DNA from 4 places in the Virgibacillus sp. Bac332 genome. Region 1 is predicted to be linked to each of the others. Evidence: riboswitches for the same ligand, from Rfam matches in the RefSeq annotation. Region 1 holds a riboswitch; each other region holds the start of a gene.
The links. Region 1 has a riboswitch for thiamine pyrophosphate ahead of tenA (thiaminase II). Riboswitches for the same ligand answer to the same signal wherever they lie in the genome.
Positions count from the first base shown of each region.

Region 2: linked by a shared signal. The riboswitch ahead of D9782_RS20915 (ABC transporter substrate-binding protein) and the one ahead of tenA (thiaminase II) in region 1 are both predicted to bind thiamine pyrophosphate.
Region 3: linked by a shared signal. The riboswitch ahead of D9782_RS06755 (YkoF family thiamine/hydroxymethylpyrimidine-binding protein) and the one ahead of tenA (thiaminase II) in region 1 are both predicted to bind thiamine pyrophosphate.
Region 4: linked by a shared signal. The riboswitch ahead of D9782_RS00830 (thiamine phosphate synthase) and the one ahead of tenA (thiaminase II) in region 1 are both predicted to bind thiamine pyrophosphate.

Region 1 is NZ_CP033046.1:1,580,424-1,588,190, reverse strand. Features, by position in the region: gene D9782_RS07605 (hypothetical protein) at 81-278, opposite strand; gene D9782_RS07600 (DUF2642 domain-containing protein) at 292-486, opposite strand; TPP riboswitch at 755-866, shown strand; gene thiW (energy coupling factor transporter S component ThiW) at 1,071-1,568, shown strand; TPP riboswitch at 1,557-1,659, shown strand; gene tenA (thiaminase II) at 1,724-2,410, shown strand; gene thiD (bifunctional hydroxymethylpyrimidine kinase/phosphomethylpyrimidine kinase) at 2,410-3,216, shown strand; gene thiM (hydroxyethylthiazole kinase) at 3,213-3,986, shown strand; gene thiE (thiamine phosphate synthase) at 3,990-4,607, shown strand; gene D9782_RS22785 (hypothetical protein) at 4,949-5,092, opposite strand; gene D9782_RS07570 (MerR family transcriptional regulator) at 5,337-6,074, opposite strand; gene D9782_RS07565 (hypothetical protein) at 6,344-6,982, opposite strand; gene D9782_RS07560 (permease prefix domain 1-containing protein) at 6,996-7,394, opposite strand; gene D9782_RS07555 (PadR family transcriptional regulator) at 7,391-7,720, opposite strand.
Region 2 is NZ_CP033046.1:4,257,108-4,264,874, reverse strand. Features, by position in the region: gene gpmI (2,3-bisphosphoglycerate-independent phosphoglycerate mutase) at 1-128, shown strand, start outside; gene eno (phosphopyruvate hydratase) at 154-1,440, shown strand; TPP riboswitch at 1,783-1,892, shown strand; gene D9782_RS20915 (ABC transporter substrate-binding protein) at 2,208-3,221, shown strand; gene D9782_RS20910 (thiamine-binding protein) at 3,225-3,515, shown strand; gene D9782_RS20905 (ABC transporter permease) at 3,515-4,285, shown strand; gene D9782_RS20900 (ABC transporter ATP-binding protein) at 4,278-5,018, shown strand; gene D9782_RS20895 (TatD family hydrolase) at 5,011-5,799, shown strand; gene D9782_RS20890 (nucleoside hydrolase) at 5,862-6,842, shown strand; gene ptsP (phosphoenolpyruvate--protein phosphotransferase) at 7,024-7,767, opposite strand, start outside.
Region 3 is NZ_CP033046.1:1,407,726-1,415,492, reverse strand. Features, by position in the region: gene D9782_RS06770 (response regulator) at 1-526, opposite strand, end outside; gene D9782_RS06765 (ATP-binding protein) at 489-2,123, opposite strand; gene D9782_RS06760 (DctP family TRAP transporter solute-binding subunit) at 2,573-3,637, shown strand; TPP riboswitch at 3,862-3,964, shown strand; gene D9782_RS06755 (YkoF family thiamine/hydroxymethylpyrimidine-binding protein) at 4,081-4,689, shown strand; gene D9782_RS06750 (ECF transporter S component) at 4,686-5,267, shown strand; gene D9782_RS06745 (ABC transporter ATP-binding protein) at 5,264-6,928, shown strand; gene D9782_RS06740 (energy-coupling factor transporter transmembrane component T family protein) at 6,903-7,688, shown strand.
Region 4 is NZ_CP033046.1:167,311-175,077, forward strand. Features, by position in the region: gene D9782_RS00810 (ThiF family adenylyltransferase) at 1-757, opposite strand, end outside; gene D9782_RS00815 (thiazole synthase) at 757-1,521, opposite strand; gene thiS (sulfur carrier protein ThiS) at 1,525-1,725, opposite strand; gene thiO (glycine oxidase ThiO) at 1,685-2,836, opposite strand; gene D9782_RS00830 (thiamine phosphate synthase) at 2,820-3,434, opposite strand; TPP riboswitch at 3,536-3,647, opposite strand; gene D9782_RS00835 (BCCT family transporter) at 3,791-5,341, opposite strand; partial or broken gene D9782_RS00840 (transposase) at 5,729-6,025, shown strand; gene D9782_RS00845 (cytosine deaminase) at 6,135-7,400, opposite strand; gene codB (cytosine permease) at 7,402-7,767, opposite strand, start outside.

The sequences.
Region 1 (7,767 bases):
ATAACTCCTTCAAATCGAGAAGTTATACTTTTTAATCAAAAGTAATACTGTTAAACCAACAAAACCTAACTTTATTATTCTTAAGAAAATCGTACAAAATTAATAGCATTAAATGCTATATATATTTCTTGAGGCCCATAACCACTATTATCGTTAACGATTACCAATTGTGAAGTTACCTTTAGAAGCGTACCTTCTATTAAATTATTATCAGTAGCTATTTCAGCATCAGAGCCTATACGCGTTAAAAGTTCGGCAAAAAGATTTATTTGGAACATCTATATTCCTCCTTTATAGCTCACTAATAAGCTCAATTTTATACAGTCTCACCAAAACTTGGTCGCCAGATCCCTCGATAATGACAGTATAATCATTCTTAACCTGATCAACTGTTCCCGTTACCATTCCAAAAGCAGTAGTAATTTGAACTTGTTCATTTATTAAATTTAGAAGTACTTGTTTAATTTTAGAAGGAGTAAGTGCCAATTAGATTCATCCTTTCTATAATAAATTTCTATTTACCATATGCTACATTTACTAAGCTGTAAGGGCATTTATTTCTATGGATCACTAATTCCACCATTATCATATAAACATAAATAAAATAATAGATGATAACCTATCAAATAAGCCTATTAAAAAAAGGCGCTTTAAATGGTAGACGCTATATTCCTTTTTTCCCATGACAAATAACAATATATTTGTTATGCTTGATTCTGTTAGTTGCTGAAAGCATAATTAAATTCACAAGTTACTTAACTACTAGGGGTGCCCAATATGTGGGCTGAGAGGAAACACGTGACGTTTCTAACTCTTATGGACCTGATCTGGTTAATACCAGCGGAGGGAAGTAGTAGACGCAACGTCTTTCTATTTTCTTACACAAAGCCAGGTCCATGGAGGATCTGGTTTTTTTCATAAGAACAGAGTGGATGTATATTATGCTTTGCTGTCTACCTTTAGCATCCATAGCTACTGGGGAGAGGCGTGTAGGACGTAAGCTATACCGCATATTGTCGGTAATTCCTATTGTTGTCCTATGCTCACTTTTTATAGAAAGGAGGGAATAAGTGAGAAGAACGCACGTATTAACATTGATGGCAATTTTCGTAGCAATTGGAACATTAGGAGCACAATTCTTATGGTTTCCTGCTGGAATTGCTAAAGCGTATCCAGTGCAGCACGCAGTAAATGTAATGGCGGCAGTAATACTGGGACCTGGTCCAGCCGTAGTCATAGCTTTTATGATTGGAATTTTACGAAATATGCTGGGGATTGGTACATTACTTGCTTTTCCGGGAGCAATGGTTGGTGCTTTCCTTGCTGGGCTTTTTTATCAGTGGTTTGGTAGAAAGCTGTGGGCTGTGATCGGAGAAAGCATTGGTACTGGTATTATCGGATCATTCATAGCGGTTCCATTTGCTAAATTGTTTATGGACAGTGCTGCTGGCGCTTTCATTTTCATGCCATCGTTTTTGGTAAGTAGCATAACTGGCGCATTTATTGGCTGGTTCATTTTATTACGAGTAAAGCAAGAAGATACGATACGCGTACAAGGAAACTACTAGGGGCGCTTTGTTGCTGAGATAAGGACTTTTCCTTTGTCCCTTTGAACCTGATCTGGATAATACCAGCGCAGGAAAGTAGTGGGGAACATATTATTATCCTCTATTTATCTACTTTTACACCTCTAGTGGCTTCCCATAATAGAAGGAGGCTAAATATGAATTTCACTGATCAATTAAGAGAAGAAAACAATGATATTTTCCAGCTTATTTTTAATCATCCCTTTGTTCAGGGGATAGGGACTGGCGAGATTTCTAAAGATGCGCTCGCACATTATATTAAAGCGGACTTTGAATACTTAAATGCCTTTATGCAAATTTATGGAATAGCGCTATCCAAATCAAAGAAACGTGATGATATTGCTTATTTCTTTGATCAAATAAATTTTATATTAAACGATGAAATCCACCCACATCATAACTTCTGCAATCATATCGGTGTGGACTATGCGTCCTTACAAGGACACCCTTTGCCACCTACTGCAGATCATTACATTAAACATATGATGTATCATGCACAAATGGGAACGTCTAGTGAGATACTAGGAGCTCTACTTCCATGCCCTTGGACATACTTAGAAATTGGTAGGGAATTAATGGAGCAGTATAATCCTAATAAAGATCACCCTTTTTACGATTGGATTAGTTTCTATGCAAGTGGTGATGTAGATAATACCACCTTTGAATTGAGAAAACGGTTGGATATACTTGCAGAAAATGCTGCCAAGGATGAAAAAGATCTCATTAGAGAAGCTTTTCGAAAAAGCTGCCAGCTGGAGCTTAAATTCTGGGAAATGGCCTACACATGTGAATCATGGCCAAACGCAGAAAAGGTGAACAGCTAATGGCTAGCATACCTTGCGCGCTGACTATTGCTGGAACAGATCCGAGTGGCGGTGCTGGCATACAGGCAGACCTAAAAACATTTCAAGAACTAACCGTATATGGAATGTCTGTAATCACCTCTGTTGTGGCACAAAATACAACCGGTGTGCAAAACGTACACCATCTACCTGTTACGATGATAAATGAGCAACTAAACTCAGTTATATCAGATATGCCTGTGCATAGCATAAAAACAGGTATGATTGCGAACAAAGATATGATGCAGGTTATTGCAGAGCACTTGTCCAAATCAGTTGTGAACTATGTCATGGACCCTGTCATGGTTGCAACTAGTGGCGATCCATTAATATCGGAAGATGCTCGATCGTTTCTCAAACAGCAGCTATTACCATTAGCGACTGTAGTTACTCCTAATATTCCTGAAGCACAGTATATTACAGGACAATCTATTGATAATACAAGTGATTTGCAAGAAGCGGCTTTCGAGATCGTCAAAAGCTTTGGAGCACGCGCAGCACTTGTTAAAGGTGGCCACCTGCAAGGTAAAGCCGTCGACTATTTATATGATGGGAATAAGCTTTACACGTTCGAAGCAGAGCGGTTTCAAACAAAGAATACACATGGTACAGGTTGTACGTATTCAGCGGCAATTACTGCTCATCTAAGTAAAGGTCTACCACTTTACGAAGCTGTAAAGCAGGCGAAACAGTATGTAACAGCTGCTATTCAATACTCCTTTTCACTTGGTGCCGGTAACGGACCTACAAATCATTGGGCGGTACGCAAAGAAAGGGTGGAACAATGACACAATCCATTATTCAAGCAGTTAGAGAACAAAAACCATTGATCCATAACTTAACCAATGAAGTAGTCATGAATTTTACAGCTAATGGTCTGTTAGCCTTTGGTGGAGCACCGATAATGGCAAAAGCAGAACAAGAGGCTAAAGAAATGGCTACCGCTGCGAATGGTGTACTTATTAATATTGGTACAACAACTTTAAACGAGCTATCAGCTATGAAACTAGCAGGAATAGCCGCAAATAAAAAAGGTATCCCTGTCGTACTTGACCCAGTTGGCGTAGCGGCTACAACCTTTCGCCAAGAAGCTGTAAAGCATTTGCTACACGAAGTACAGTTTACCGCAATCAAAGGTAATGCTGGCGAAATGGCACAGCTTGTGGAGATCCCTTGGAAAACAAAAGGTGTTGAGTCAATTGGGGACGGTAATCTAGAAGAAATTGTCGTTAAAGTTGCCAAAGCCTATCATACAACTGCTGTAGTTACTGGTGAGACGGATGTAATTTACAGTGAAGGGAAAATAATTCACAACACGACTGGTCATGTATGGCTAGAAAAAATTACTGGTGCAGGCTGCTTATTAGGAGCTATTCTAACTGCATGCTTAACAACTAATCATGCTCTAGAAGCTAAGGCATTGGCAGCAGTACAGTTTTATGGACTTGCTGCTGAACACGCGGCTTCTCAAGAATATGTGCTTGGTCCTGGAAGCTTCTTACCAGCATTTATAGACGCCCTTTCCAAAGACTTAGATCAATTGAAAGGAGTTAATTAATCTTTGCAGCTAAAGGATGCTCTAAGAAAATACTTTATTATGGGTAGTCAGAACTGCCATAACGATCCAAAGCATATTTTGGAACAAGCAGTAAAAGCTGGTATAACAGCATTTCAATTTAGAGAAAAAGGAAACGGGTCATTAACTGGTTATAAAAAATTTATTTTAGGAAAACAACTTCGGAATATCTGTCAAAACTATCGTATACCTTTCTTCGTTAACGATGACATAGAACTTGCTGAAATATTAGATGCAGATGGTATCCATGTTGGTCAGGATGATGTATCTGCTCTGGAATTACGTAGGCGTTTTCCAAATAAATGGGTCGGCCTTTCTGTATCAAATAAAACAGAATTAGTAAATAGTCCCATTTCCTCTGTTGACTATTTAGGAGTGGGGCCAATATTTTCTACTACAACAAAAGAGGATGCTAAATCAGCGATTGGACCGAATTGGATAAAAGATATCAAACAAGCTTATCCCTCCCTGCCAATTGTGGGTATAGGTGGTATCACTACAGACAATGCAGCTTCTGTTATCCAAGCGGGAGCGGATGGGGTTGCGATCATATCCGCTATAACCCTTGCAGAAGATATTAATAAAGCTGTTCTACAATTATAGTAGTAACAATCTATATTCAAAGAGTGCAGAAATAGCACACAAAACAATTAAAGCTGTGCCCAATAAAAAACAATCGGCACAGCTTTTTTTACGCTTGCTTTTTCGTCAATCCTGCGACTCTTTATACGAATAAAAGCAAAGCGCCCGATTAGAAACGTAGCGACTGGAGCGAGAGAAAGAATCATGGTGAGCTTCCGAGCCAATAATGACTTAGATTAGAGCGATTCGTGAAGTCGCATCGTTTCTGGTCGCTGAAGCTGGCCGCGGCTCAACACGCCCATATTTATCCACTTGAATAAAAAGAACCCGTAGCTCCAAGCTACAGGCTCATCAACATAAATCTATAGTTCATATCGCTTACAATGGTGTTTACTCCCCGCTTTACACCCATTCACACCGGAATCTGGTGACACTGCTGCCGATGCTGAAATAGACGAGAAAAGAAGCATGGTAAGAATGGAACTACCCAGCAATAACTTTTTCATTGTTTTATCACTACTCCTTTTATAATAATCTATCTACATTTTACTATACACTGTCACTCTCTAATTGTATATAAAAATCAGAATTTTGGTAATATAGTAGCAATCCTATTACATAAAGTAGCCTTTAGAACTACCATAACGACTGCAAGGGAATAAGCACATAGCTCTATAGATAATAAACTGTTCGTAAAAACTTCAGCATGATTAACCGAAAAGAGACTGAAGCATTCCTGCCTCCTTCTATTTATTGAAGATTATCAGCATAGGCAGTCATCGCATCTCGCATGAATACAGCTAAACCATTACCATATTGATCGATATTTTTTGTGAAACGTTCATCATCTACATATAGTTGGCCTAGTCCTTTAAAAGCTTCTAGTGAATACGTTCCTATACGATTTAAGAATTGATACCATTCAGCAATTCGTTCTTGAGCAATTTCAGAGGCAGGATCTTCATGACGAACTTCGGCTAATTTACGATAAATCGCATGGAACGTTTCCTCAAACTCTTTTTTTTCAGCTTTTGTGAAGCTATTAAGTTTTGCATTCGATTTATTAACTGCTTTATCCCCCCAACGCTCTCGCGCTTCCTGTTCATAAGGATTATGACTAAAGTCAAATCCGGCAAATTTTTCTTGATTACTCATTACAATCTCTCCTTTTTTATACTTTAATGTTTTATCAATCGTTCCAATCATTGTATTGATTCGCCTCCTTTTATCAAGCAGCATTTTGCGATGCATCTCTAAGGCCTCAGCTTGATTAAAAGAAGGGCTGTCAATAATTTCTTTAATTTTCTTCAAAGAAAAATCAAGTTCCTTAAAAAATAAAATCTGCTGCAAACGTTCTAGATCATTCTCTGAATAAATGCGATATCCTGATTCGGTTGTTTGTTCGGGAGTCAATAGCCCAATTTCATCATAATGATGTAGTGTGCGCACACTAATCCCAACCAAATCAGCTACTTCCTTTACTTTCATAGCTGTTAACCTCCCTGTAAACTTACTATAAAGTATAACGTAACGTTAGAGTCAATAGAAAAATTAATTAACAGCATATTTAAATTCTAAATACAGGTTACCAATCGCTATATCCAAACAAAAAGAACTGGAACAAAGAATTTCAGTAAAAAAAAGCAGAACTATCATTCGAAATGTTTTGGTAACATTCGAATCCATCCTGCTTTTCTAGTTCTAAACTATTTGTTGCTGTATTGAAGCACCATTCAGCGGCTGTTTACACGCTTGATTCATGATTCCGTATTCCGTTTATATACAAAAAAATACAGGCTTAATGGCCACCAAAGAATGGCGAAAATCGGATAAATGGCCCAAATGGTACCTGGTGAGTAAATAATATTTACCATTATAAAAAATAAACAAAGAAGTAATGACGCATGGAGTGAAAAAGTAAAATACGTACTTCTTCTCACATGATACACAGATAGCGGCCACCATAATACAGCAAAGGCGGGAAATATAACCCAAGGAGTATGCGGAGAGACTATTACGTTTAGTAAAAAATAATAAAGAATAGCAACGCCACTACCAACAACTGCAACTCGTAATGTCTTGGCTTTAGCCCCTAAGAACACAAGAATCGGCCAGTAAACCAACGGAATAACTGTATACGAAACCCATGGATACGTAGGAGTACTTCTTATGTTCTCAATGATGAGAAGAATTAATAGTAATGTACTAGTAATAATAGCAAATAACGTCTGTTTCTTCTGCTTATAGCAATACAACCCTAACGGGAAAACTAACATTACAACGGCTGGGTACATAAACCAAATATGTTCTACACTTGTTAACATATTTACAATAAATAGAAAAATAATTGTCATTACTGAGCCTGTAACTAAAAAAGCCAAATCAATTTTTTTCACATTGTGTTCCTCCTCACTTTTTACGCTTCCAAGAAAAGTACATTGTTAGCGGCCACCAAAGTACTACAAATGTTGGATATACAAACCAAATGATATCTGGTGTGTAGTAAAAGTTAATAAATACGAACAAGGAAATAATCAGAAGACTACTCCATATGGAATACCATAAATTAAGCTTAGGCAAATTCCTCTTCACAGGTTGTTTTGCGCTTAATTCTTGCTTTAAATCTTCAATATCCCCAAAATCAACAATAGCTTTATTTATCGCATCCTCCTCTGCCTTTCCTTGTTCCATCAAATCCCAGACCTTTTCTTCAAGGTTTTGGGTTATTTCTTGCATAACTGCGTTTTTTTGTTCACTTTCAGGAATGTTTTTAAATAATTCCTCAACATATCCAATAATTTCTTTCAATTTAATCCCTCCATAAATAAATCAATAATTTCCTTTGTTTCCTTCCATTCTTGAACAGTTTCTTTTAAATAAGCTTTTCCAAGAGTCGTTATGCGGTAATACTTTCGTTTTCCACCTCGGGAAACACTCCCAAAATAGGACTCAATTAGATCCTTTTTTTCCAGTCGCTGAAAAACTGCATATAAAGTAGCTTCCTTTATTTGAAATCTGTTATCTGTTCTGGAACTGATCTCTTTCGATATTTCATAGCCATAGCGATCCTCTTCACAGACTAAACGTAAAATTATCGATTCCAAGTGACCACGAATAATATCACTTCTTATCATTATCACACTTCCTTATTTTACAACTATTCTATCTGATAGAGTAATCA
Region 2 (7,767 bases), 1.9 Mb from region 1:
TAATTGTGACAGAAGAAAATATAACATTACGAGATGGTGGGATTTTAGCTGATCTATCACCAACCTTATTGGATTTACTAGGTATTGAAAAACCAGAAGAAATGACTGGCGAATCATTAATTAAATAAAAGGAAATTAAAGGAGAGAAAAATTATGCCATACATTACTGATGTATATGCACGTGAAGTATTAGACTCACGCGGTAACCCGACAGTTGAAGTGGAAGTATTTACAGAATCAGGTGCCTTCGGTTCTGCACTTGTGCCAAGCGGTGCATCTACCGGTGAATACGAGGCTGTGGAATTACGTGATGGTGATAAAGATCGTTATCTTGGAAAAGGTGTTCTAAAAGCAGTTCAAAACGTAAATGAAATAATTGCACCTGAATTACTTGGGATTGATGTTACTCGTCAGAATATCATCGATGCGTTAATGATCGAATTAGATGGAACTGAAAATAAAGGCAAACTTGGTGCTAACGCAATTCTTGGTGTATCCATGGCTGTAGCACATGCTGCTGCTAGTTATCTTGAAGTACCGTTATATAACTACCTCGGTGGATTTAATGCAAAAACCCTACCAACACCAATGATGAATATTCTTAATGGTGGTGAGCATGCCGATAATAACGTAGATATTCAAGAGTTTATGGTTATGCCAGTTGGAGCAGAAACGTTCCAAGAAGCACTACGTACGGGTGCTGAAATTTTCCATTCATTGAAAAATGTATTAAAATCAAAGGGGTATAACACAGCTGTTGGTGACGAAGGCGGATTTGCACCAAACCTTGCTTCTAATGAAGAAGCTTTACAAACAATTGTGGAAGCAATTGAAGCTGCTGGTTACAAGCCAGGAGAAGAAGTGAAGCTTGCAATGGATGTTGCTGCTTCAGAAATATATGAAGATGGTAAATATAATCTAAAAGGTGAAGGTGTTGTTCGTACTTCTGAAGAGATGGTTGATTGGTATGAAGACATGATCAACAAATACCCAATTATCTCCATTGAAGATGGACTAGATGAAAATGATTGGGATGGATTTAAAGTATTAACAGATCGTCTTGGTGGACGAGTACAGCTTGTCGGAGATGATTTATTTGTAACAAATACTAATAAGCTTTCCAAAGGTATTGAACAAGGTATTGGAAACTCTATCTTAGTAAAAGTTAATCAAATCGGTACATTAACAGAGACGTTCGAAGCAATCGAAATGGCAAAACGCGCTGGCTATACAGCGGTTATCTCACACCGTTCAGGAGAAACAGAAGATGCAACGATCGCTGACATTGCTGTAGCGACTAATGCAGGTCAGATCAAAACAGGTGCACCTTCTCGAACAGATCGTGTAGCTAAATACAATCAACTGCTTCGCATTGAAGATGAGCTAGCAGGCATGGGTGAATATGCTGGTAAGACAGCGTTCTATAACCTAAATAAATAGGGAAGAAAACCTCTTAAGGTATGGTGGTTATACTTTAAGAGGTTTTTTATAGGTTTATCCCACACATATAACTGGCAGTAATAATCCACTTTAAGCAATAAAGTAAAACCACTATGGGGAAGTGGAGGATCGATTGCCGGTAAATGTCCGGTCGGTTCAAAGGATTTTAGGTCTGTGGTGCTAACAATCAATGTGGGATAAATAAAACCCCCACTGATTAAAGTGTCACTTTATGCAGAAGTTGCTTCTATGTTCATAGAAGTTTCTATATTTTTTGAGTTTCTTAAACTTGATTAAATGGACGAATTATGTCATAGTTACTATGGAATTAATAATAGAATACTAAAGTTGTAGGGGGACCAGTGTTGCTGGTTGAGATTGTATCCGTAAGGTACTGACTCTTAGAACCTGATCTGGTTTAAACCAGCGTAGGGAACATGTTTGATACATCAAATATTAAGTTGTATATGCCCTAATGGTGATTAACCATCTAGGGCATTTTTTATAGTCTAAGAAATTATAAAATTTGCGTGTTGAGCTGCGTCCAGCTCCAGCGCCCAGAAACTAGGCTACTTCATCATGAATCGCCCTAATCTAAATCATCATCGGCTCGCAAGCTCACCGTGAGTCCTTTATCTCCGTTGAATCGTCGCTGCGTTGCTAATCGGGTGTTTGCGCTTTTATTCTTAGCGAAGGAATTACAGTCAAACAAGATGATACATACGCTGTTCCTTACAATGAGAAAGGTATTCAAGAGGAGGAAAACATTGAAGAAGCTTTTACTGCTTAGTTTAGGGATTACACTGCTTATATTAACGGCATGTGGTACAGAAGAGAAAGAACAAAGTCAGCAGAACAATGACTCAACAGAAAAGAAAAAGATCTCTGTTGTACTTGATTGGACACCAAATACGAATCATACAGGATTATATGTTGCAAAAGAGAAGGGATATTTTGAAGAGCAAGGCCTTGATGTGGACATAATTATGCCTGGTGAAGCGGGAGCAGATCAGTTAATTGCATCTGGTAAAGCAGATTTTGGTGTGAGTTATCAGGAGGGGATTACTGAAGCTCGTGTACAAGATATACCGATTGTTTCCATTGCTGCTGTTATACAGCATAATACCTCAGGTTTTGCCTCACCCAAGAATAAACAGATTACTACACCTAAAGATTTTGAAGATAAAACATATGGTGGCTGGGGAGCTCCGGTAGAAAAAGCGGTTCTAACCTCACTCATGCAGCAGGAAAATGCTAATGTAGAATCAGTTGATATTATCAACATGGGCGATACGGACTTTTTTACTGCGGTGAAAAGAGATATTGATTTTGCGTGGATTTATTATGGTTGGACTGGTGTAGAGGCAGAGCTCCGTGATGAAGAAATTAATATGGTGTATTTAACCGATTATTCGTCAAATTTAGATTATTACACGCCGGTTTTAGCTACCAATGAAAAAATGATCAAAGATGATCCAGAAACAGTTAAGCAATTCTTAGCTGCAGTATCTAAAGGTTATAATCTAGCAATTGAGCAACCAGAGGAAGCCGCTGATATCTTAATTAACGCTGTTCCTGATTTGGATGCAGAATTAGTAAAAGCAAGTCAAGCTTGGTTAGCGTCAAAGTATCAAGATGATGCGGACCAGTGGGGGAAACAAAAGCAAGAGGTATGGGAGAATTACGCCAATTGGATGTATGAGAATGAGCTGTTAGATAAACCGTTAGATAGTGAAAAAGCATTTACAAATGAGTTTTTACCAGAAACAAAGGAGGAATAAATGATGGCAGATGCACTAGTTAGTATTCAAATTATCCCGAAAACGAAAAATGGTGAAGATGTTATTCCGTATGTGGATGAAGCGATTAAGATTATCGATCATTCCGGAGTTAAGTATCAGGTAAGTCCACTAGAAACTACAATGCAAGGTGATCTTGCAGAACTATTTGGAATTATTGAGAAGATGAATAAAAGGATGACTGAAATTGGTTGTGAAAATGTTATTTCACAGGTGAAGGTTCTTTATCAACCTTCTGGAGCTTCCATGGAACAATTAACGGAGAAGTATCGCTAATGAGAAGATTGCGAGAAAAGGGATGGCGACCAGCTCTGGTCCTCATCCTTTTCCTTATCAGTTGGGAAATAGCTTGTCGTATTTTTTCGATCCCAGCTTGGCTACTACCTGCTCCAAGTGTAATATGGCAAGAAGCTGTCAATGGCTGGCCAAATTATGCTAGTCATCTACAATCGACTATCCAACTATCGATTATCGGATTTATGATAGGCAGCAGTGTAGGTACGCTCGTTGCTGTTTGTCTTCATCTCATTCCGACAGTTAGGGAAGCCTTTTATCCATTATTAATAATATCACAGAATATACCTATTATTATTTTAGCTCCCTTATTAGTAATTTGGTTTGGTTTTGGAATATTGCCGAAATTAATTGTTATTACACTTGTTTGTTTTTTTCCAATAACTATAGCAGCTTTAGATGGATTTAGACAAACAAGTGGAGAACTGAAACACTATATGCAAATGACAGGTGCCAGTAAAGGGCAAATCTTTCGTAAGCTAGAGTGGCCATATGGATTACCTTCTTTGTTTAGTGGTTTAAAGATATCGGCGACATATAGCGTAATGGGAGCGGTGATATCTGAATGGCTTGGTGCAAGTGAAGGAATTGGAGTATATATGACTTTGGCATCTTCGTCTTTCCGAACAGATCGTGTCTTTGTTGCTATCTTATTTATAGTGCTGTTAAGTTTATTGTTTTTTGGTTGTATTTCATTAATTGAAAAAAGAGTAATTAAATGGAAACCGGAAGAAGGGAAGATCAGTGAGTAACTTAGAACTTGTAAATCTAACAAAAAAATATGGGGAAACTACTATTCTTAATCGTATTTCATTAACGGTGCGAAACGGAGAGTTTGTTTCGATTGTTGGACCATCAGGAAGTGGGAAGAGCACGTTATTTCGACTGATTGGAGGGATTACCTCACCTAATTCCGGTACGATTAAATTAAATGGAAAAGAGATTATCGGCAAACGGGGATTCATCAGCTATATGCCTCAATCAGATTCCTTACTTCCTTGGCGTTCGATTTTACAAAATGTTGTCTTAGCGGCAGAAATTGCAGGTAGAAAAGATGAATTAGAAGCAAAACGAATGCTAGAACGAGCTGGCTTAAAAGGATATGAAAATGCATATCCCCATGAATTATCTGGAGGAATGAAGCAGCGCGCTTCTTTTGTACGCAGTATTTTAAGTCCCCAGCCTGTTATTTGTTTAGATGAACCATTTTCCGCATTGGATGAATTTACCCGTTTGGACATGCAAAAGTGGTTATTAGCAATGTGGAATGAGCATCAACGATCAATCCTTTTCGTAACGCATAATATAGAAGAAGCATTATTTCTATCTGATCGTGTGATCGTGTTGTCAGCTCGTCCGGCTTCGATAAAAAAAGAATTCACAATTCCTTTTTCAAGACCAAGAGAGGAAGCGTTAGTTTTATCAGAAGCATTTCTAGAGTATAAGAAAAGGATATATCAGGAATTGAGGGCTACAAATGGATAGCTTCATTATTGATGCACACATTCACTTAGATATGTATACACAGGAGGAACAAACAGAAATTATTAAATCTTTGAAACGGCATCATGTTAGCTCACTAATTTCTGTTTCGAATAACCTAGCATCGTCAATTTCCAATTTAAGGTTAGCGGAGAGATGTTCCGCAGTTAAACCTGCTTTCGGATTTCATCCGGAACAAGAAATACCTAACGATAATGATATAGCTGATTTAATACAATTTATTGACTCGAATCTAGACAGAGCAATTGCGGTAGGTGAAGTAGGTCTACCTTATTACAAGCGACAAGAAAATTCAAATTTAATGGTAAAGCCATATATTGAATTACTAGAATTATTTATACGAAAAGCTAAAGAATGGAATAAGCCAATTGTACTTCATGCAGTTTATGATGATGCTACCATTGCCTGTGATTTATTAGAAAAGTATTCCATCACCAATGCACAGTTTCATTGGTTTAAGGGTGACAAACCTACAATGGAACGAATGAGCCAGAATGGATATTTTATATCCATCACACCAGATGTCATGTACGAACGAGAAATTAACCAGCTAGTTAATAAATACCCAATAACTCATATGATGGTGGAAACGGATGGGCCTTGGCAGTTTGCTGGTCCGTTTATCAACCAACTGACCCATCCAAAAATGATCCATAAGTCGATTAAACAAATAGCGACAATTAAAAAAATGCCTCTTCCTGATGTACAGGAACAACTTTATGTTAATACATCCCAGTTCTTTCATCTTAAGAATGACAAGTGAACATAGGACGAGTATGAATGGGAATATCATGTTAACAAGACATATGTTTATGGAGGGTTTTTATGTCTCAAAAAGTGTTGTTATTTGGTGATGTAGGTATTGATGATACAATCGCGCTTATCTATGCTTATTTGAACGATGATGTAGAAGTCATCGGCATTGTGGCGGATTATGGAAACGTATCAAGAGAAAATGCAATTGCGAATATCTTATATATCCGCAGTCTTTTTCCAACAAAAGAGGTAGAGGATATTAAAGTAATTGCTGGTGCACATATTCCAATGACTGGAGAACCCCCAGTATATGTTCCGGAAATACATGGGGAATATGGATTGGGACCAATTATTCCCCCTAAAAATATGCAGAATGGTATTAGCGAAAATTTCTGTGAAATTATTGATTTAATTGAAACGTATAAAGATGAATTAGTGATTGTTAATATTGGAAGATTGACTTCTTTAGCTAGCTTATTCATCTTATATAAATCATTAATGACTACCATAAAGGAATATTACATTATGGGTGGCGCTTTCTGGGTACCAGGTAATATTACAGCTGTCTCTGAAGCTAATTTTCATGGTGACCCAGTGGCTGCTCAAGTAGTACTTGCTCACGCAAACAATGTAACCATTATTCCTCTTAATGTCACTAAATATGCGATAGCAACACCTCAAATGGTTGAGTATATTGATCGAATGGGTTCCGTTAGTATTGTGAAAGTATTACTGGATTATTATTATGATTTTTATAAAAAACGCAACCCATCGATTCAAGGTAGCCCATTACATGATGTATTGACACTTATGGCCGTTGTAAAGCCTGATATGATGACATATCAATATCTTCCTGTTCATATCATTCAAGCGCAGACAGGAATAGTGAGGGGACAAAGTATTGCTGATATTCGTCCATATGTTAATTTAGAAGATATGCAAGATGGTGAAGAGGTAGGTGGGAGAGTCCATCGTATTGCCTTTAATCTCGATTATCAAAAATTCTATATTGATTTCATGTCCATTATGACTGGTGAAAGATTCAGCTAGAAGAAAATATTCCCTATAATAGTAATAGTATGTTATAATATAAGTAAGCGTTTGCAAATAGGTTTATCAAGCAGTTCAATCTAAACTTGAAACAGGGGAGTCATGACGAAGTAGTCATTTATACTATCTTATAAACAAAGAAGATGACCTCAGGGAGAAATCACCTTCTTTATTTGTATAGCTATTCTGTTTTCTCTTTAATAAATTCTACAACTTCTTCAGCAGTACCCATTGAAAGGATTTTATCTTTATAAGCTACCATTTTTTCTTTAGATAGCTTACGAAGTTGTGTACGAGCCGGTAAGATCGACGTTGCACTCATACTGAATTCATCTAAACCAAGACCAAGTAGAATTGGAATAGCAATGGAGTCACCTGCCATCTCACCGCACATTCCAACCCATTTATCCTCACTATGTGCTGCTTCAATAACAGTATGGATTAGGTTCAGAATTGCAGGGTTATATGGTTGATATAGGTAGGAAACCTGCTCATTCATTCGGTCAGCAGCCATCGTATATTGGATTAAATCGTTTGTTCCAATACTGAAGAAGTCAACTTCCTTTGCAAATTGCTTAGCGATTACAGCTGTGGATGGAATCTCCACCATGATACCAACCTCAATGTCGTTGGAAACTTCGAAACCTTCTTTTAGTAAGGATTCTTTTTCGTCCATTAAAATAGCCTTAGCCTTGCGGAATTCTTCCAATGTTGCGATCATCGGGAACATGATTTTTAAGTTACCGTAAACGCTTGCTCGTAAAAGTGCACGTAATTGTGGACGAAAGACATTCTCATTTTCTAAGCAGAAGCGAATAGCTCGGAAGCCAAGGAATGGATTTAGTTCCTTAGGAAGGTCTAAATAGTTTAATTCCTTATCTCCACCAATATCCAATGTACGAACAACGACAGGCTTTCCTTCCAT
Region 3 (7,767 bases), 170 kb from region 1:
TAACCCGTGCAATACCTATACTTTCAGCTGCTTTATCTGCTGAAGCAGGCTCATTCTGGGAGCCTAAAAATTCAATTACTTGATTCAATGTTTGTTTATTTAAGCCTTTAGGCAGCAAATGTCCTTGTCTACTATTCTGTTCATTCTGCATCATTAAGACATCAATCGTTTGCTGATCTACCTTTTCACTTGCATTAAATTGGCGACGATAATCGAGAGCTCCGTGATGTAGCATATTACGAACCATATTCATTTCATTAGCTGCGGAAATGATAATCACCTCCAAATCCAACTCTAACTCCCTTAACGCTTTAAGTGCTGCGATACCATCTTGTTCAGGCATATAGATATCCAGCAGAACGAGATCGGGATTGTTGTATTGACATAATTCCAAGCCTTGCTTCCCGTTTTCGGCTATTGCAATAACGTGAAAGCCCTCTACCCTTTCTACCATTCTTTTATTGACTTCTTGTACCATAGGGTCGTCCTCAATCAGCAATACTTTCACTTCTGAATCTCTTATCACGGAACCCTTCCTTTCTCAACATCATTGGAATCGTTATAATAATTTGTGTCCCCTGATGTAATACTGAATCAACTGATATAGTCCCTTCTGCCTTGGATATCATTTGCTGTATTAAATATAGGCCAATTCCTGATCCGGATTTCCCTTTGGTCGTATAGCCCTTTTCAAAAATTCGATCCGTATCAACGATACCAATTCCATTATCAATGATTTTTATCATACAATCCGTTTCATTTTGATAAATTGTGATATTAATCCTTTTTTGCTTTATCTCTGATATAGCACATGCGTCAATTGCGTTTTCAATTAAATTCCCTAGTATGAGCACCATATCATGATTGTTAAACACAGTTGGAAATGCTTTTATTGACGTTTGACCATCCACTCTAACATCAATTCCTAGCTCTTCACCTCTACGTATCTTGCTAATAAGCAAACCTGCAATACTATAACTTTTAATTCGTTGCATCATGAACCTTGTTAAGGACGCCTGCTTCTGTGTCGTTTGGAAAACATATTCCAACGCTCGCTCATTTTCTTCTAACTGAATTAATCCTGCAATTGTATGAAGCTTATTCATATGTTCATGATTTTGAACACGTAATGCATCGACAAAAGCTTTTACACCTGTTAACTCCTCTGCCATCTTTGTAACTTCTGTCCGATCTTGAAAAACCACCACACAGCCTATCCGTTCGTTTTCTATTTCTATTGGAATCCGATTTAACATAATTAGCTTCTCATGAACTCTCAATGTTTCATTATAAGCTGCCGTCTGCCCTCTTAATTGCTGTACCATTACTTTGTCTTTCAAGACCGTACTCATGAGAGCATCATTAACATCCATTTCAATATGTAAAATCTCTTTTGCCTTTTCATTAAAAACAACTAACCGCTCATCACGATCTACAGCAATAACGCCTTCATGCATTGCTTGAAAAACTGTTGTTCTCTCTTTTAGCACCCTCGCTATCTCATATGGCTCCATCCAAAACGTCTGTTCTTTAACATGTCTTGCCAATAAATAAGAACCAATGATTCCAAAGGCTATTGTCAGTAAAGCAATGATCATTATTTCTACTCGTATAGATAAAAGTATGTTCCAAAATGATGGGAGCATATTTCCGACAAGCACTACTCCTATTTGTTCAAAGCTATCATTAACAATTGGAACAAAAGAACGGATAGCAGTTCCTTGTTCCCCCTTCGCTTTTGAAACATAACTATGCTCAGCAAAAGCAGCCCCTTCATCCTTCCCTGACGATACCGTTCCGAGCTGTTTTTCGATTGGATGGGAGAATCTGATACGGTTCATATTTAAAACAACAATGTAATCAACTTGATTAATCGTACGTATTCGCTCAACAATTGGATTGATTGTTTTCCAGCCTCGTGCTTTTACAATTGAATCCTTTATTTCTGGTAAGTTCGCCACGATCCTCCCTGTCATAAGTCCACGCTCACCAAGCCCTTCTTCTTTTCCTTGAAAAAGATTGCCGATAAGCATAATGCCACCAATTAAGAGCGTAAATAGAACAATCCCAAAAGATAGAATCATAATCTTTAGTCTAATTGGCATTTTACGAAGACTTACCATTCCCCACTTCTCCTTAAGTTTAATGATTGATAGAATATTATGATAAAATAAAGTGAAACTTCCATCCGTGGGGGGGTTTTGTTTATCCCCACGGATGGTTAGGTGAACCAATCGGACATTTACTGGCAGTTGTTCCACACTTCCCATTTTGGTTTCTCTTTATTGCTTGAAGTGGGTATCTTACTGCCAGTTATATGCGGGATAAAGTAAAACTTCCGTCCGTTTTTACTAAAACAAATACGTACAAAGGCTTCATTCGCCACTTCCTGTGGCAACGCCTTTGTGACCTACTTCCATGGAGGCCCGAACCAATCGGACATTTACCGGCAGTCGATCCATCGCCCATATTGGTTTCTCTTTATTACTTGAAGCGGGAGCTTACTGCGGTTATATGCGGGATGAATGACCACACACTGAACTTTCTCTATTTAGTTCATGGAGGTAATTATTTGCGAAACTTTTTTATAATTCTAACATTTATTATAACAGGACTTGTTTCCGCTGTCGTAATTGGAATTGACTTCGAGACAATTCGTGGAACAGATGATTATGATGATGAACAAGAGGGATTACGTGAACAAATCATCATTCGGTTTAGTCATGTTGTTGCGACTGACACACCAAAGGGACAAACAGCCCGGAAGTTTGCTCAACTTGTAGAAGCAAAAACAAATGGAAGAATCAAAGTCCACATTTATGCAAATGGGTCTCTATATAATGACACCAATGAGTGGGAAGCCATCCAAAATGGGAATGTTGAAATGATTGCCCCGGCAACAGCTAAGGTAAGTGAGCTATTTCCCAAATGGGGTATCCTTGATCTCCCCTATGCATTCCCTACACACGAGGCAGTAACGGAAGCATATGAGGGTAAAATAGGGAAAACATTGCTTGCAAACCTTCATAATACAAACGTGAAGGGCTTGACTTTTTGGTATAACGGTTATAAACAGCTTACGAATCAAGTACACGTTATCAAACTACCAGATGATGTAAACCGACTCCATTTCCGTATTATGCCTAGTCCTGTTATTAAGGAACAATTTAATCAAGTACATGCTAGCACAAGTAGCTTACCATTTAATAAAACTTATCAAAACTTGGAAGTACATTTTATTGATGGACAGGAAAATACGATTTCTAATATTTACTCTAAAAAATTCTATGAGCATCAACCGTTTGTAACTATGAGCAATCACGGTTATCTCGGATACGGTGTTTTTATTAATAAGCCTTTTTGGGAATCATTATCTGAATATAATCAATCAGCCATTCAAGCTGCCTTAAGTGAAGCAACGGATTGGGGGAAACGTCACGCGATTGAGATGAATGATCATTATACACGTGAATTAAGAAAAAAAGATGTTGTTACTATTCACTTTCTTACAACAAGAGAAAGAGAGCAATGGAAGAATGCATGGAAAGCTGTATACGATCAGATGACTACGATTATTGGCAACGAGTTAATGGACGAGGTACATCGGATACAGAATAAGTATAATTCTAGAGAATGATAACTGCTCACTATTCTCTTATACACCCAACATTTTAGCTTATTACTCTTTTGATTACATTGCTCATGTACTTCATTGCAATGTGAGGTATCAAGTCAAAAAGTCTAGCAGTTCTATAAGTTGCTTTATTTCACAGTATATCACTTATCGTATTTACAAAAAGCACTAATTGAACTATTCTATTAGTAGTATATATAAATACATAAAAACTGCATATCTATTTTAAATTGCACTAGGGGAGCTATGTACATGGCTGAGAAGAGACTACTCTGACCCTTATAACCCGATCTAGATAATACTAGCGTGGGGAAGTGCAGTCGTTCATATATCGTTTTATAGGCATAGCCTACATATATTTTTGAAGACTGCATTCCCAAAGAATGCAGTCTTTTTTATTTATGTATAACTTCACTGACATGACTATTTATTAGGAGGAAAATGATATGAACGAACAAGCATTGAACTGTATTAATAGTCGGATTGCTGGTTGCTCTTTTGCCATCTATCCAATGACAGATCAATTTGTAGATGTAATTACAACTTCACTGAAAAACGTAGATACATCTAAGGTTTGGATTAAAACAACAGATGTAGAAACCTGTGTACGTGGCAAGATCACACATGTTTTTGATGTAACCAAGGCACTTTTTTTGCATGCGGCTAGCACAGGACACCATGTCGTGTTTAGTGCCACCTACTCCATCGGCTGTCCGGGAGACTCCGATGGGGATGTATATCTATCAACGGACGACCATCGATTAAATTTAAATACAAATAACCTTCAGCAAGAAGTTGCCGGCAAATTTTCCCTTTATCCGTTGGGTGGAGGAAATTATATGAACATCATTTATAACCAAATTGAGGAAATGAAGCTCCATGGGGTTAAGGTTAGCTCTATCCACTATGCTACAAGGCTAGACGGGGATGGAAAACTTATATTCGATGGACTTGAACGTGTTTTTACAAATTTAGAAAGTAGTTATTCATCACATCTAGTTATGACAACCACCATATCTGCAAATAGCCCATCTAAAAAGGGGGAGATACTTTGAATAATTGGAAGCTAAAGGAAATAATTGTTATGTCTGTTCTTTCCGTAGTCTTCGGTATCGTTTATTTAGCATTTTTACCTATTGGAAAAATTCTCGTGTCGTTCATGGGACCCATAGGATATGACTTTATATTTGGTATTTGGTTTATTGTATCCATTATTGCGGCTTATATCATTCGTAAACCCGGAGCTGCATTTTTGTCAGAAACAATTGCTGCAACGGTAGAAATGCTCCTCGGTAATGCTATGGGACCAATCATTATTATTACGGGTATTATACAGGGTCTTGGCGCAGAAGCTGCCTTTGCGCTAACAAAATGGAAACGCTATTCACTTTGGGTGCTAATGTTAGCCGGTGTTGGAGCAGCTATATTTAGTTTTGTTTGGGGATATTTTAGATCAGGCTATGCTGCCTTAAGTACTCCATACATATTAGGTATGTTATGTATAAGAATGATTAGTGGGGCAATCATTTCAGGTTTGCTTGGAAAAGCAATTAGTGATTCACTCGCGAAAACAGGCGTACTATCTAGTTTTGCGCTTGGTAAACAAATCAGAAAGGAACGTTCCGCATCATGATCAACGTATCTAATCTTTCACTCTGGTTTCATGAAGATAATGATAAACCAATCATCTCTAATCTGAGCTTTCAGTTAGACAGAGGGGAAACCATGCTACTACTTGGACCAAGTGGTAGCGGAAAAAGTACGTTAACACACTGTTTAAATGGTATATACCCGCGCGAATTAGACGGTAAAATGACAGGTGATGTTACCATATTCGGTCAATCTATACACGATGCACATCCCGGTACAATTAGCAAACAAGTTGGCGTCGTATTCCAAGATCCAGAAAGCCAATTTTGTATGTTAACGGTAGAAGATGAAATTGCCTTTGGCCTAGAGAATATTTGTACACCGCCGCTTGAAATAGCTAGAAAAATAGACGAAGTATTACAAATGGTTGACTTAATGGATGACAAGCACTCTATCATTTCATCCCTTTCTGGAGGACAAAAACAAAAATTAGCATTAGCCTGTGTGCTAGCACTAGAACCAGAGATACTTATCTTGGATGAACCGACTGCCAATTTAGATCCACAAGCGACTCAAGAATTTATCAAGACTATTCAAACCATTAAACAGAAAAAATCAATGGGAATAATCGTTATCGAACATCAATTGGAAGGCTGGGTATCTTTTATCGACCGTTCTTTCATATTATCTAAGGACGGAAAATGTATGTATGATGGCCCACTAGCACGGATCATTTCGGATAATAAAGAAAGCGTGCTAGAAGAGGGGATTTGCCTGCCAAAAATAACAAAACTTGTACTTACAGCAGCCGAACAAAACAAAGCTGCTTATATCAGTCCACCGTTAACAATCAAGGATACCCCATCATTAGTTACATATATGGACAATAGCTTTTTAGAAAAGACAATACCAGCAGCTCACCAAGCAGACATTATACTATCTGCTTCGCGTGTTACTCAAAATAAAAAACAAAAAAGGGTACTTCATCAAATTGATTTCGATCTGTATGAGAGCTCATTTGTAGCAATCATTGGAGCTAATGGAAGCGGCAAAACATCGTTAACAAAAGTACTTAGTGGTATTGAAGCTCCTACACACGGAGACATTCTCCTACGTCAGCATCCTATCCGTAATTGGAAGGAAAAATTATTGCGAAAAGAGATTGGATACGTGTTTCAAAATCCGGAGCACCAATTTATTACAGACACTGTATTTGATGAAATTGCCTACAGCTTACGTCTGCATCCATATTCAGAATCATATATAGAAGAGAAAGTACATTACACCCTAGTCAATTGCCAATTACAAGGATTCGAGCATCGCCATCCTTATTCGCTAAGTCAGGGACAAAAAAGGAGACTCAGTGTAGCCACAATGATTGTCGATGAACAAAAAATACTCTTTCTAGATGAGCCTACCTTCGGGCAGGATGCCGCTTCTACCTTAAAGCTTATGCAAATGTTAAAAGAACGGCATGCCAAAGGCACATCCATTATCATGGTTACACATGACATGGATATCGTCGACAAATATGCGGACCGTGTCCTTGTTTTAGAAAACGGAGAAATTATAAGAGATCAATCACCAGACCAATTATGGAAGGATTCGGACTTACGAAGATGGCACTTAGACTACCCAACCCGAATTCAACTGCAACAACATTTGGAGGTGAATCAGCATGACTTCGCTATTAAATCAACTTAATCCAAGCATTAAAGCTTTTACCGTTATTCTATTAGTGTGTCTATTGACCTTTGTGTTTGATCCATTTACACCACTAGTTTATTGCTTATTCACCATCCTCCTTACTTTCGTATGTGGAAAAATTGCTTGGAAACGATACATGCTTTATTTCTTAATTATCATCCTATTATCCGTTGGTATGCTTTGGACAACGCTTGCCTTTGCTGATGAACCAAATCGACCACATGATACCATGGAGATTCTATTTTGGGATATACCAAAGGAAGATGTTACGGTAGCGTTAGCATTAACATTGCGGATGCTTGCCTTCGCATCCTTATCATTTATGTTTATCTTCACGACAAATATGGTGCATTTCATTCTAAGTCTCATGCAGCAATGCAAGCTATCTCCAAAATTAGCTTATGGGGTATTAGCTGGGTATCGCTTTTTACCTTTAATGAAAGATGAGCTTAACCAAATCCGTGCCGCACATCAAATAAGAGGGGTACGAAGAGCTAACGGAATAAAAGAATCCATACAACAATATAAACGCTATGCAATCCCTTTACTTGCCGGAGCAATTCGCAAAGCAGAACGAACAGCAGTAGCTATGGAGTCTAAAGGATTCAGCGGCGAGAGGCAACGCACCTTTTATAGAACATTTACGGTTAAATGGCAGGATTGGACTTTTTTGGTGGGTATGCTTCTCCTTTTTTTCATTATTATTATGATTTCTATTAAGTTGGGGTATTTTAGCTGGTATAAAGGACAATTTTAGACGAGGAGTCCCTTAACTAGAGAGAAATCAGATATTTTTCAGTAGTTATTTTTATAGCATTTTTACTTTTCATAGCACG
Region 4 (7,767 bases), 1.4 Mb from region 1:
CCTTGGTTAAATAAGGATAAATTGCTGATTGAGAACAAGATGAACAAATGGGATCTACTAACCTACTTACATTAATCGCACTATATGACCGTCCCCATATATCGACTTGTACTAACTCCGGAGATGTACCATTATCTGTTAAGTATTTTAAGCACTCCGTTGTCTGATAGGCAGCTGTCACCTGTACCGCAGGAGAAATAATTCCAACCGTATCACAGGTTTTCCCTTCCTGAGGAAGGTGATCAATTAAACATTGTAAACAAGGAGTTTTTCCAGGAATAATGGTAAGTGCGATGGCAGTACTCTGTAAGCAGCCACCATATGCCCAAGGTTTACGATGTTTTGCTAACACATCATTCATTACAAAACGCGTTTGAAAATTATCTGTTCCATCAATAACAAAATCGGCATCTTGTACTATTTTCTCTCCATTCTCCTCAGAAAACTCTTCTACAATTCCCGTAATCTCCACTTCCGGATTAATCGCTTTTAATCTTCGTTGAGCTGCTTTTGCCTTCGTTCGATTCTGTCTCGCATCATCTTCTGTATAAAGCTGCTGACGCTGAAGATTACTAAGTTCGATATAATCGCGATCAACCAGCGTCAGCTTACCTATTCCTGCTCGAACAAGCATTTCCGCATTTGCACTTCCTAATGCTCCAGCGCCAATTACGACAACATGTTTGGTCACTAATTGGCGCTGGCCAGTCTGTCCAATTGGGGCAAAGCGTTCCTGGCGAGCATACCGTCCTGTTATCATTCAATCATCGCCGTCTCTGGACTACTCTTCATTCCGTACATTCGTTTGGGAATACGGCCTGCTTTATATCCTAATCGTCCAGATTGTACAGCCAACCTCATCGCTTCCGCCATTTGAATTGGATCTTTTGCGCCAGATACAGCTGTATTTAATAAAACCCCATCTGCTCCAAGCTCCATGGCATAAGCGGCATCACTCGGAGAACCAATCCCTGCATCGACAATTACGGGGATGTCGGATTGTTCGATAATAAATTGCAAATTCATTGTATTAATAATGCCTTGACCCGATCCAATTGGTGAAGCCCCTGGCATAATTGCATGTACACCTGCTTCTTCCAATCGTTTTGCTAATACAACATCATCAGAGGTATAGGTTAATACAGTGAAGCCCTCCTCTAGCAGTTGTACTGAAGCTTTCATCGTTTCAAAAGGATCAGGCAGCAAGGTTTTCTCACAACCGATAACTTCCACTTTAATCATGTCACATAAACCTGTAGCCTTAGCTAAACGGGCAATTCTTACCGCCTCATTTGCTGTCTTAGCGCCAGCAGTATTTGGTAGTAAATCATATTGCTGCAAATCTAATTCTTCTAACAGATTCGGCTCGTTTTCATCAAATATGTTCATTCTCCTGACGGCAAAGGTTAATATTTCTGTTTTGGATGCTATCACCGCCTTCTTTTGACTTTGAAATGTCGGGTACTTTCCAGTACCTAGCATCAGTCGGGAATGAAATGATTTTCCGCCAATTGTTAACATGACTTATCCTCCTCCTACAAAATGAACAATTTCAATAGTATCCCCATTAGTTAATATTGTTTCGTCATACACTGTTTTATTAATAATTTGTTGATTCTGTTCGACTACCGCGAGTTTCGCTTGAATGTTAAAGCTTTTTAGTAACTCGCCAATAGTTGAATCCTTAGCTACCTCCACCTGACGTCCGTTCACGTGTATCTGCATATGTGATCCCCTCTTTCCTGAAACGATTTGGTGTAAAAAGACGCTGGATCGATGATGGTACATAACGCTTTAAGACCATATCACTAACTAGTTTCCCTGTAGCAGGAGCAAGAAGAATACCATTTCGATAATGTCCGGTTGCAAAATACAAATGGGGAATCTCAGGATGTTCTCCAATAATTGGCTTACCATCTTTGGTGCCCGGACGAACACCAGTCCAACAGCTATGCAGTTCTTCCTGCTTAAACGATGGGAACAACTTCAATAAGTGATTCATTAATTCAAAAATGCCACCTGTTGACGTATAACTATTGCTATCATCATGATAGCTAGTTGCACCAATAATATAGCGTCCGTCTCGTTTTGGTACCAAATACAGATTGTGAAAGAATAACGTCTGCTGAATAGATTGAATGCTTGGCTTTATGGCAAAGCATTCTCCTTTTGTTGGGACCATTGGATTCATTAATCCTGTCGCTTCAAACCACCTCCCACTTTTTACACCTGCCGCTACAACAACATGATCAGCTGAGATAACATCGTTATCGATTTGAATATGAAAAACATCATGGTCATGGACTATTTCTCCAACTTGACAATTCTCGATCAACTGACCTCCCATTGATAAAGATGCCTGTTTAAAAGCTTCACACACTTTCAATGGTTCTACATGTCCATCTCGCCGCATATATAATCCCCCTACTGCCTGGGATAAAGCTGATGTTCGTTTCCTAATCCCTTCCGCATCCAACCATTCTAAGCCTTCAAATGCATTTTGTTTTGCTCGCAGTCTTTGCTTCTGTTCTTCATTCGTAGCTATCTCGAGTATACCGTTGGTGGAAAGCTGAATATCAATCCCTGATAACGAAAATAGTTCTTTGCTTAGAGATGCATACATATTTCTACTTGCTTGGCAAAATTGATAATACGTACCTTCCTGATCATTTTCTGTGTGTACACCAAGCATGCCCGCAGCAGCTTGTGTAGCTTTTCTTCCACTTCTACCTTGTTCAATTACCGTCGTTACAACCCTACTTTTACTTAAATAGTAAGCAATGGATTGCCCAATAACGCCTCCACCTATAACCACTACATCAACGTGTCTCTTCATATCGATTCACCTCCTTTCGAAACGATTGCACTGCCTGCAGTGGATTATTTTGACTAAAAACACCTGACATTACAGCAATCCCACTTGCCTTCGCTTGATAAATATCCGTTACCTTTGCGCTTGTGATTCCACCGATTGCATAAACGGGAATGCTCACCTCTTTTGCAACTGCTGCTAATTTCTCTACTCCTTTTGGTTTCACCCCTTTCTTGCTCGCTGTCGAAAAGACATGACCATACAAAATATACTTAGCACCTAGCTGCTCCGCTCTCTTAGCTACTTCGTTGGAGTGCGTCGATACCCCTACTTGTAAACCGGGGGATTGTTTTCGGAGATCGTGTACCTCTTGTATTCGCTTTTCTGAAAGGTGAAGTGTCTTCACATTCGTTTCACCAGGTAGTGTTGTATGGCCATGAATAATTAGTTTTTCTTCCGGAACTCCTTGTGCAAGCACACGTTGAATGAACAAAGAATAGTCCTGCTCGGTCATTTGTTTTTCTCGTAGAATGACAGCATCAAGATAGGGAATAATACTCGCTATTGTCTGGATAAGGTATTTCTCCTCCTGTTCACCGGTAGTCACCGCAATTAGTTTCATCACTTCCTCTCCTTTTCTACAAAAAAATGCCACTTTTCCAGCAAAGGAAAAGTGGCATGAATCTATAACGATATCCTAAAAAAGGTATATGTCGCTGATACACACTACTCCTGTCACTTTCCTCCGCTGGTTCTTACTCCAGTTCAGGTTCAAAGGGTCTCCATGTCACACATAGATCTCAGCCATTACGTAAAGGCACCCCTAGTGAAGCGTAATTTAATTATTCAATATGCATTTGTCTATAAAATACATGATTTTGGACTATTCGTCTACCAAAAATGAACAATTTTCTATTTTTTTGCCATTCTCTACTAACAAAAGAGCTGACCTAATGAGCCAGCCCCTTAACATCTCTTTTATTTGGTATAGCGTTTAACTTCATCAATCTTTTGTTCTTTTGCAAGTTCACGAGTTGCGCGTGGCGCGGTCCAAAATGTGGTTAACATGAGTAACGATACAGGAACAGCCGTCACCACAATAAAGGATTGTAGCGATCCAACACTATCCTCGCCAATAGTGATGAGTACAGTTGCGACAAGTCCCATAAGAATTGCCCAGAACACACGCAGGAATTTCGATGGATCTCCATTACCTGTAATCGCCATCGAGATGGTTAATGACATCGAATCGGTTGTCGTTAATACAAACACAATAGTTGCTACTAAAAAGAAGAAACCGATAATCGTACCAAGTGGCAATTGTTCTGCGATAGCAATCATAGCTGCTGGAGGTCCAGCACTATTTAAAGCTTCAGATACGGCACCAGGGTTATTCATTTCAGCAAAAATCCCTGTGCCACCAACAACTGTAAACCAGAACGTCGTTACCACAGGTGCAATTACCGCAACAGCAGTTACAAGCTCTCGAATTGTGCGACCACGAGAAATACGACTAACAAACATCGCCATCATTGGACCATAGCCAATGAACCAAGCAAAGAAAAAAACGGTCCATAAGCCAAGCCAAGCTCCATCTCCACGGAAGGTGTTTAAGGTTAGGAAGTCTTGGACATATAATCCAAATGATTGCAAATAGGAATCAAAAATAAATAATGCTGGACCTAGAATAATCACAGCAACCATTAAACAAACTGCGAGAATAATATTATAGCTGCTTAAAATTTGGATTCCTTTATGAATTCCTGTCGCAGCAGAAATCCCAGCTGCTAGAACAATAACGATAACAATAAGACATTGTACAAATAAATTATTTGGTACACCGAACAATGCACTTAATCCATAACCTGCTTGTAATCCAAGGAATCCAATTGGACCAATCGTACCAGCTGCCACTGACACAATCGAAAAGGCATCAACAAACGTACCAAGTGCACTTTTTTTCATAATCTTATCGCCAAAGATCGGATAAAGCATCGATCTTGGCTTTAATGGTGCATTTCGATGATAATGGGAATACATGAATACAATCGTACCTAATGTTCCTAAAATTGCCCATGAGACAAAACCCCAATCGACAAAACTTGCTGCAAGTGCAGGTACTACTGCTTCTGTAGTCCCAGCCTCAATTCCTGAGAAATGTGGTGGGATGGTTAAAAAATGGCTCAACGGTTCTGCCGCTGCCCAAAAAACACCACCTGCCGCTAGCAGCGTACACATAATAATCGAAATCCACTTGAACGTTCCAATCTCAGGCTTTTCTAATTTTCCTAAACGAATTTTCCCAAACTTTGAATACCCAAGTATTAATGCAATGACTAGAGTTCCTACCATTAGAACTTGATATATCGAGCCGAAATAGGTTACCGACCAATTAAACATCGTATTAACTACATAGGTGACCATTTCCTGGTTTATTAATGCAAGAATTACAAAGGCAAGTAGCGCCCCTCCACTTAGAAAAAGAACTGGCTTATCTATGGTTTGATCTTGCTTCTTTCTATTCTTCAACAATCTGCTCCTCTCAATTCTATACAAAAAAATCTCACATAACCATATACTGACCTTTTTGCTTTTCACTTATTTAGTCAGTTGTATGTGAGATTTAATAAGCATTTTTAAATTAACATACAGCGTTAAAGGATACATTTTTTCCGAAAACCTGTCAAGTTTAATAAATTACCAAAGGAAGAATGCAGTCTTACTAACTTTTGATTATAATTTTTCCATAAAGTGAAACTTTAATCAATGAGGGTTTTGGTTTCTCCCTACCACAAGGGTGTGACTTAAATGCCTTTGAACCAATATTGGCAGTCTCCCATTTACCAACATTGATTTCACTTTATTGGGTTGAAGTGAGAGGCTTACTACCAGTTATATATAATAAATCTGCAAGATCGCCCGCTTATTCATAGCGATCGGGGGTATCAGTATACATCTAAAATGTTTAAGCAAAAGATAGATGCCGCAAACATGAAGCAAAGTATGTCACGAGTCGGACGATGTATTGATAATGGGCCGATGGAATCTTTTTGGGGAACACTGAAAAGCGAGAAGTATTATTTAAATAAATATGAGTCCTTTGAAGAATTATCTGCATCCATAGAGGACTATATACATTTCTATAATTATGATAGATATCAAAAACAACTAAACGGCCTTAGCCCTATCGAATTTAGAGCTAAAACCGCTTAAGTCAGTTTTTATTATTTCCACTGTCTACTTGACAGGGGGCACTTCATTCAACTAATTATCGTCCGTTTTTAATTGTTTCTTTATTCTTTTGTATCAGTCTCTTTTAAGTCTATTTCTGAAAGTCCACCTTTGCTGTTTCTAATAAATGAACATGTGATTCGCTTGGTTTTGTTTCAGCAATTATCATTCCATTACGAACTGAATAGAGTACGGAAGCTTGTTTACGAATAGCTTCGTATTCATCTTCAGCATCCAAGACGATTATGTTTGCTGGTTTTCCAGCTTCAATTCCATAATGTTCTTCGATATTCATTGTTTTTGCACTGTTTGTTGTAATGAGATCGATAGCATTAATAATTTGTTCATAACCCATTAATTGAGAAGCATGAATGCCCATATGGAGCACCTGCAACATATTTCCTGTACCAAGTGGATACCACGGATCAAAGATATCATCATGTCCGAAGCAGACATTCATTTCTGCTTCTAGTAATTCTTTCACACGCGTTAAACCACGTCGCTTCGGATAGGAATCAAATCGTCCCTGTAAATGGATATTAACGAGTGGATTGGAAATGAAATTGATATTTGAAAGTCTTAATAAACGAAACAGCTTATACGCATATGCATCATTATAGGAGCCCATAGCCGTTGTATGACTGGCCGTTACCCTGGAACCTAATCCGCGTTCATATGCCTCTGTAGCCACTACTTCTACAAAACGTGATTGCTCGTCATCAATCTCATCACAGTGAATATCAACAAGACGATCATACCTTTCTGCTAGGTTGAAAGCGATCTTCATCGAATCCACACCATACTCACGGGTAAATTCAAAGTGGGGGATTCCACCAACCACGTCCGCACCTAACTTTAATGCTTCTTCTACTAATTCTTTACCATTTGGATAGGACAGGATTCCCTCTTGAGGAAAAGCTACCAACTGTAAATCTACATAAGGTGCCATTTCTTCTTTAACTTCTAATAATGCTTGTAAAGCTATTAATTTCGGATCAGTAACATCAACATGTGTACGTACATGTTGAATTCCTTGAGCAATTTGCCATGTCAATGCTTTCTTAGCACGGGTTTTTACATCCTTTTTCGTTAAGGAAGCTTTCCGTTCTGACCAACGTTGTATCCCCTCGAATAATGTTCCACTTTGATTCCATGCTGGTTCTCCTGCAGTAAGCGTCGTATCGAGATGAATATGAGGCTCAATAAATGGAGGTAACACAAGTGAACCTTTTACATCAATCGCATCTGTCCCATTCCTTTTTGTATTAGCAGGCGTAACAGACGTAATTATTTTATCCTTAATAGTAATATCCCATTTTCCAGCTTTTCCTCGTAAGGAAGCATTTTTAATAATCATTTTAATTACTCACCTTCTCTACATTAGATGTCATCACCTGTTTTTCCTTTAGTTGGACTAGTCTCATCCCCACTACATGAACGACTGCTGAACCAATTAGCGCATTAAGTGGAGCAATACCTGGTATAAATATAGCTGCGGCAATCCCTGCTCCCCACGCAACTATCGCAACCCAGTTAATCGCTTGAAACGTCATGCTTCTAAAGGCCTGGTAATTTCCCCGGTGAAGGATAAAGAAATCTGCAAGAATGATTGCTCCTATTGGTGGTAGCGCAGAACCTAATAACGTTAAAAATCCAACAAAGTTGTTATATAGCCACATCGCAGCTAATGTTCCAATGATTCCGTTAAAGATGACAAGTTTTTG